Regions from separate parts of the Brevibacterium pityocampae genome, predicted to be linked through region 1. Evidence: predicted binding sites of a transcription regulator. Region 1 holds the regulator's gene; the other holds the start of a gene.
What was found. The regulator HrcA, encoded in region 1, represses chaperone genes, less so after heat shock. The targets are predictions, from matches to a motif close to TTNGCACTCGNNNNNNNCGAGTGCNAA.
Positions count from the first base shown of each region.

Region 2: groL (chaperonin GroEL) is a predicted target of HrcA. The motif match lies at 2,036-2,062, and genes of this name have one in related genera.

Region 1 is NZ_BAABGL010000018.1:66,596-70,004, forward strand. It holds gene dnaJ (molecular chaperone DnaJ) at 1-712, opposite strand, end outside; gene hrcA (heat-inducible transcriptional repressor HrcA) at 727-1,737, opposite strand; gene ABD883_RS11600 (DUF3097 domain-containing protein) at 1,881-2,750, shown strand; gene ABD883_RS11605 (DUF4870 domain-containing protein) at 2,899-3,409, shown strand, end outside.
Region 2 is NZ_BAABGL010000002.1:563,273-566,681, reverse strand. It holds gene ABD883_RS02930 (DUF1707 SHOCT-like domain-containing protein) at 1-163, shown strand, start outside; gene groL (chaperonin GroEL) at 267-1,892, opposite strand; gene ABD883_RS02920 (cold-shock protein) at 2,167-2,370, opposite strand; gene ABD883_RS02915 (LytR C-terminal domain-containing protein) at 2,673-3,260, opposite strand; gene ABD883_RS02910 (DUF3263 domain-containing protein) at 3,263-3,409, opposite strand, start outside.

The sequences.
Region 1 (3,409 bases):
GCGGTCCCCCGCCCGGACCCACCTCGCCCTGCCCGGCGAGCTTGATGCGCACGCCGTCGGACACGCCGGCGGGGATCCGCACGGGCAGTGAGCGCTCCGCTCGGACGCGGCCGTCGCCGCCGCAGCTCGTGCACGGGTCGGTGATGCGGGTGCCGTAGCCGCCGCAGTTGTTGCAGGTCTGATTGGTGACCATCTGGCCGAGCAGGGTGCGGGTCATCTGCTGAATGCTGCCGGTGCCGTGGCACAGCGAGCAGGTCTCCGCCGAGGTGCCCGGCCGGGCACCGTCGCCGTCGCAGGTCCCGCACACCTCGGCGGTGACGATCTCGACGGTCTCGGTGTCGCCGAAGACGGCCGTCTCGAGGTCGATCTCGACCTCGATGAGCGCGTCCTTGCCGCGCCGCTGCCGGGAGGCCGGCTGCGTGCGCCCTGCCCCGCCCATGCCGCCGCCGAAGAACGTCTCGAACAGGTCGGAGAAGCCGCCGAAGTCGCCGCCCCCGAATCCCTGCCCGGAGCCGGAGCCGCCGAGGTCGTAGTTCTGCCGCTTGTTCGGATCCGAGAGGATCTCGTAGGCGACGGCGACCTCCTTGAACTCGGCCTCGTGCCCCGGGTTGACGTCGGGGTGGAGCTTCCGGGCGAGCCTCCGGTAGGCCTTCTTGATCTCGTCGGGGGTGGCGTCGCGGTCGACGCCCAGGGTTGCGTAATGATCGCTCACTCAGAGTCCTTTGCTTATTCCGAGAGGATGACGGAGACGTACTTGGCGACGGCGCGCACGGCGGCCATCGTGGTCGGGTAGTCCATGCGGGTGGGGCCGAGGACGGCGAGCTTCGCCTCGGAGTCGTCGGTGCCGTAGCCGGTGGCCACGACCGAGGTGCTCGCGAAGGACTCGACCGGGTTCTCCCGGCCGATCCGCACGCTCACACGCCCGGTCTCCGCGACCATCGAGGTCAGCAGCTTGAGGAGCACGACCTGCTCCTCGAAGGCCTCGAGCAGGGGGCCGATGTGCGCTCCGAGGTCCCGCCCGGAGCGGGCCAGGTTCGCGGTGCCGGCCATGACGAGCCGGTCCTGCCGGGTCGAGCGGGCGAGATCGGTGACGACCTCGCTGATCGCGGCGGCGACGTCCCGCAGCCCCGGCGGCACGCTCACCGTGTCGCAGGCCGCCGCGACCCGGTCGAGCCGGGTGCGGTGGAGGACCTCGTTGAACGCATCGCGCAGCAGGGCGATGTCGGTCTCGCCGAGCGGCATCCCGGAGTCGACGATCCGCTGCTCGACCTGTCCGGAGTCGGTGATGAGGACGACGAGCAGGCGGTGCGGGGCGATGTCGACGAGCTCGAGGTGGCGCACCTGGGAGGTCGTGGCCATGGGGTACTGGACGACGGCGACCTGGTGCGTGAGCGAGGCGAGGAGGCGGACCGTGCGGTCGAGCATGTCGTCGATGTCGACGGGGCGCTCGATGATCCGTGCGATCGCCCGCTTCTCCGCCGCGGACAGCGGCTTGACCTCGTCGAGCCGGTCGACGAACATCCGGTAGCCCTTGTCGGTGGGGATGCGCCCGGCCGAGGTGTGCGGCTGCGCGATGAGCCCCTCCTGCTCGAGGGCGACCATGTCGTTGCGGATCGTCGCCGAGGACACCTCGAGGCCGTGGCGCTCGACGAGCGCCTTGGATCCGACGGGCTCGTTCGTCGCGACGTAGTCCTCGACGATGGCCCGCAGCACGCGGGCGCGGCGGCCGTCATTCATCGCGCTCCCCCTGTCCGGCTCCCGTTCGACTGCTCGATTCTTCGGCTTTCGACTGTCTGGCACTCCACATGTTCGAGTGCCAATCCTACGCCTGTGGGCGGGTGAGTCCCAAAACCCGGGTGCGGGCGACCTACAGTGGCCTGATGACCTATTCCGACCCCTACGGCCGTGATGTGCTCTCCGCCTCCTCCCCCCGCGCCCGGCGCCGTCCGGAGTCCCGCGAGGTGCCCGTCGCCCCGGGCCTCGTCGTCGAGGATGCAGGGAGCGGCTGGGTGGGCGCGGTCGTCGGCTTCGAGAAGACGAGCGCCGGCCACGTCGTCCACCTCGAGGACCGGCGCGGACGCACGCGCCCGTTCCCGCTCGGCCCGGGCTACCTCATCGACGGCTCCCCCGTGCGCCTCGTCCGCCCCGTCCCGCGCACCCGAGCTCCCGGCCGCACCGCCTCGGGCTCGGTGGCCGTGCCCGAGGCGCGCGCCCGGGTGGCCCGGGGCTCGCGGATCTGGGTCGAGGGCAAGCACGACGCGGAGCTCGTGGAGAAGATCTGGGGCGACGACCTGCGGGTCGAGGGAGTCGTCGTCGAACCGCTCGGCGGGCTCGACGACGTGGCCGACCGGCTCGTCGAGTTCGGTCCCGATGCCGCGCACCGGGTCGGCGTCCTCGCCGACCACCTCGTGGCCGGCTCGAAGGAGATGCGGATCGCCGAGGCGGTGACCCGGGATCCGCGCTACGCCGGTGTCGTGCACTTCATCGGCCACCCCTACGTCGACATCTGGCAGGCCGTCCGCCCGGCCGTCGTCGGGATCGCCGCGTGGCCCGAGGTGCCGCGCGGGGAGGACTGGAAGACCGGGGTGCTCCGCCGCATCGGCTGGCCGGCCTCGGACCACCGGGACGTCGCGCGCGCCTGGCAGCGGATCCTGCGCTCGGTGAGCACGATCGCCGACGTCGACCCCGCGCTCTCCGGTCGGGTCGAGGAGCTCATCGACTTCGTCACGGTCGAGCCCGGAGCGCACTGAGGGGTTCTCGCAGGCTGCTCCCACACCCGTGCGCGGACCGCGGTGTGGCCGAATCGGAACACCCGGAGAATGCGCCGGGCGGCCCGGTGGCATAGCGTAGGGACGTATCGCATCCGTGCGCGCCGCTTCGGAAAGGAAGTCCCCCAGCATGTCGCAGCAGCCCTACGGCCAGGATCCCGGCCGTCCCATGCCCCCCACCTACACCTCCGGCCAGCAGCAGCCCTACGGCTCGCAGCCGCAGGGCGGAGCGGCCTACGGATCACAGCCCCAGCAGCCGTACGGCTCGCAGCAGCCGGCGTACGGCTCCCAGCCGCAGGGTGGGGCCTACGGGTCCCAGCCCCAGGGCGGCGGCGCCTATGGCTCCCAGCCGCAGCAGTCCTACGGCTCCCAGCCGCAGGGCGGAGCGGCCTACGGCTCCCAGCCCCAGTCCTACGGTCAGCAGCAGGCCTACGGCCAGCAGCAGTCCTACGGGCAGCCGGCCATGGGCGGGCTCCAGCAGAGCCGCCCGCCGGGCCCGGGCCTGCGCCACCCGCTGCCCCCGCAGGCCTACGGCCCCGGGTCGCAGAACTTCTGGCAGCCCACCGAGTCGGAGCGCTCGGCGGCGATGTGGACCCACCTCGGCACGCTGCTCATCGGCTGGCTCATGCCGCTCATCATGT
Region 2 (3,409 bases), on a different contig from region 1:
CAGGCGGCGGGAGATGCTCACCACCCGGGCGCGCGCCCGGCTGGGCGATCCCCGTGCGCAGGCCGAGATCGAATCGAACCCGAGCGCGTTCCGCTACGAGCCGCGCTCCACCCGCGCCGACCGCCGCGCGCGCCGCCGGGAGATCGACCGCCGGCTCGAGTGAGCGCGGCCGGTGCAGGTACCGCACCGATGAATGCAGTGGGGGCGAGGTCGCGTGCGACCTCGCCCCCGTGCCGACCGGAGTCAGCGCTGCTGTGCGTGCTGGATCAGAAGTCCATGCCGCCCATGCCGCCGTCGGCTCCCGGCATCGCCGGAGCGGGCTCCGGCTTGTCGGCGACGACGGCCTCGGTGGTGAGGAACAGCCCGGCGATCGAGGCGGCGTTCTCCAGCGCGGAGCGCGTCACCTTGACCGGGTCGTTGATGCCTGCGGCGAGCAGGTCCTCGTACTCACCGGTGGCCGCGTTGAGTCCGTGACCGGGCTCGAGGTGGCGCACCTTCTCGGCCACCACGCCCGGCTCGAGGCCGGCGTTCGTGGCGATCTGCTTGAGCGGGGCGTCGATGGCGACCTTGACGATCTGCGCACCGGTCGCCTCGTCGCCGGTCAGCTCGAGGGTCTCGAACGCGGTCTTGCCCGCCTGGATGAGGGCCACGCCGCCACCGGCGACGATGCCCTCCTCGACGGCCGCCTTCGCGTTGCGCACGGCGTCCTCGATGCGGTGCTTGCGCTCCTTGAGCTCGACCTCGGTCGCGGCTCCGGCCTTGATGACTGCGACGCCGCCGGCCAGCTTGGCCAGGCGCTCCTGCAGCTTCTCGCGGTCGTAGTCGGAGTCCGAGTTCTCGATCTCGGCGCGGATCTGGGCCACGCGGCCGGCGATCTCGTCCGAGTCGCCCGCACCTTCGACGATGGTGGTCTCGTCCTTGGTGACGACGACCTTGCGGGCGGTGCCCAGCAGGTCGAGGGTGGCGTTCTCGAGCTTGAGGCCGACCTCCTCGGCGATGACCTGTCCGCCGGTGAGGATCGCGATGTCGGCGAGCTGCGCCTTGCGGCGGTCGCCGAATCCCGGGGCCTTGACGGCGACGGACTTGAAGGTGCCGCGGATCTTGTTGACCACGAGCACCGCCAGGGCCTCGCCCTCGACGTCCTCGGCGATGATGACCAGCGGCTTGCCCGACTGCTGCACCTTCTCGAGGACGGGGAGGAGATCCTTGACGTTCGAGACCTTCGAGTTGACGATGAGGATGTAGGGGTCCTCGAGCACCGTCTCCTGGCGCTCCGTGTCGGTGACGAAGTAGCCGGAGATGTAGCCCTTGTCGAAGCGCATGCCCTCGGTGAGCTCGAGCTCGAGGCCGAAGGTGTTCGACTCCTCGACGGTGACGACGCCCTCCTTGCCGACCTTGTCGATCGCCTCGGCGATGAGCTCGCCGATCGCGGGATCACCGGCGGAGATGCCGGCGGTCGCAGCGATCTGCTCCTTGGAGTCCACGTCGACCGCGGACTCGAGGAGCTTCTCCGTCACCGCGGCGACAGCCTTTTCGATGCCGCGCTTGAGGCTGAGCGGATCGGCACCGGCCGCCACGTTGCGCAGGCCCTCGCGGACGAGCGCCTGAGCGAGCACCGTGGCGGTGGTGGTGCCGTCGCCGGCGACGTCATCGGTCTTCTTGGCGACTTCCTTGACGAGTTCCGCACCGATCTTCTCGTACGGGTCCTCGAGCTCGATCTCCTTGGCGATGGAGACGCCGTCATTCGTGATGGTCGGCGCTCCCCACTTCTTTTCGAGCACGACGTTGCGACCGCGCGGTCCGAGCGTGACCTTGACGGCATCGGCCAGGGTGTTGAGCCCGGTCTCGAGTCCGCGACGTGCTTCTTCGTCGAATGCAATGAGCTTTGCCATAGTGGCTGGGGTCCTCCCTGTAACGGGGTGGATTGTCGATCTCGTCTCCGCAGCGCCCGCGACGGCCGGGCTTCGCTCCGCTGATTCCCTTCCACAGCGGCGCTGGGCCCTCTTCGCGGAGCCGAGTCACACCAGTACTAGATTTAGCACTCTCCCCCACCGAGTGCAAATGCCCCGGTGCGGTTCCCTCCCGGCAGCGTGCGCCGGGAGGGAACCGCACCGGGGCAACAGAAAACCGGAGGTCGAAACCCCCGGTTCACCGTCTGTCGGCCGATCAGGCCAGAGTCACGGACTCCGCCTGCGGACCCTTGTCGCCCTGGCCGACCTCGAACTCGACCTGCTGGCCCTCTTCCAGCGAACGGTATCCGTCCATCTGGATCGCGGACCAGTGGACGAAGACGTCCTGCTCGCTGCCGTCAACGGTGATGAAACCGTATCCCTTTTCGGCATTGAACCACTTGACAGTACCTTGCGCCATTATTTCTCCAAAACAGCTGTGAGCGCGCGTGATGCGCATTGAATCAGCCCCTGAAACTTCGAGATGACGCCGATACTTCATTCACCGCCGGTGCTGTGCACGCGGCTGAAAACTTCTACCGGAAGCCACGACGGGCCTCAGTTGACTGCTCCCCATCCTAGACGCGCACCCGGAGGAACACAAGCCGCCTTGATGAACATTCGGAGAACCGCCGCATCCGGACCCACTTCAGGACAAGCGGGCTTGCCGCGAAACGGACGGAGTCGGCCCAGGTCAGGGCTATGAGCGCGGGGATCCGCGGCTCAGGCGCCGGGGTCCTCCGCGGCCCCATCGGCAGTCGGCGGATCGTTCGCGATGTCCGAGCAGACGACGACGGTGATGTCGTCCGTGAACTCCTCGGACTCCTCGACATCGGTGACCCCGAGCAGCTCGGCGAGCGCCTGCGCCTCGGCCTCGAACTCCGGATCGGAGTAGTGGATCGAGGACACGGTGTCCGCCGTCGTGTGGTTGCCGACCTGCGCCACGGTCCAGCCGGCGCCCTCGACGGCCTCGCCGAAAGCGGAGCCCGCGCCGGACACGCCCGAGGCGTTGAGGACGGCGACCGCGGCCGTCTTCTCCACCGCGTCGATGTCGACGGAGGGCTCCTCAGTCGTTTCCTCGCTCGTGGGCTCGGCGGTAGCGGTGGGCTCGGCGATCTTCTCCTCCGGGTCGCCCGCCGAGGTGCGGATGATGTTGATCGCACCGAACACGAGGAGCAGCGCGGCGATCGCGAGGATCGCGATGAGCGCGAGCGCCCCGGCCTGCGAGGTCGGGCCGCCGTCGCGCCGATGCGCGCCCTTCCTGCCGGTCGCCGGCAGGTCGTCGAACTCGTCCTTGGGGTAGTCGGCCACGGTTACCTCGCGATCCGGGCCTGTGCGCGGTGGCGCTGTCGACTGTCACGGATCCGCCGCAGTCGCTTGATGAGGATCGGGTCCGCGACGTAGGCCGCGGGGTTCTCGAGCAGGGAGTTCAGCACCTGGAAGTACGACGCGGCGGACAT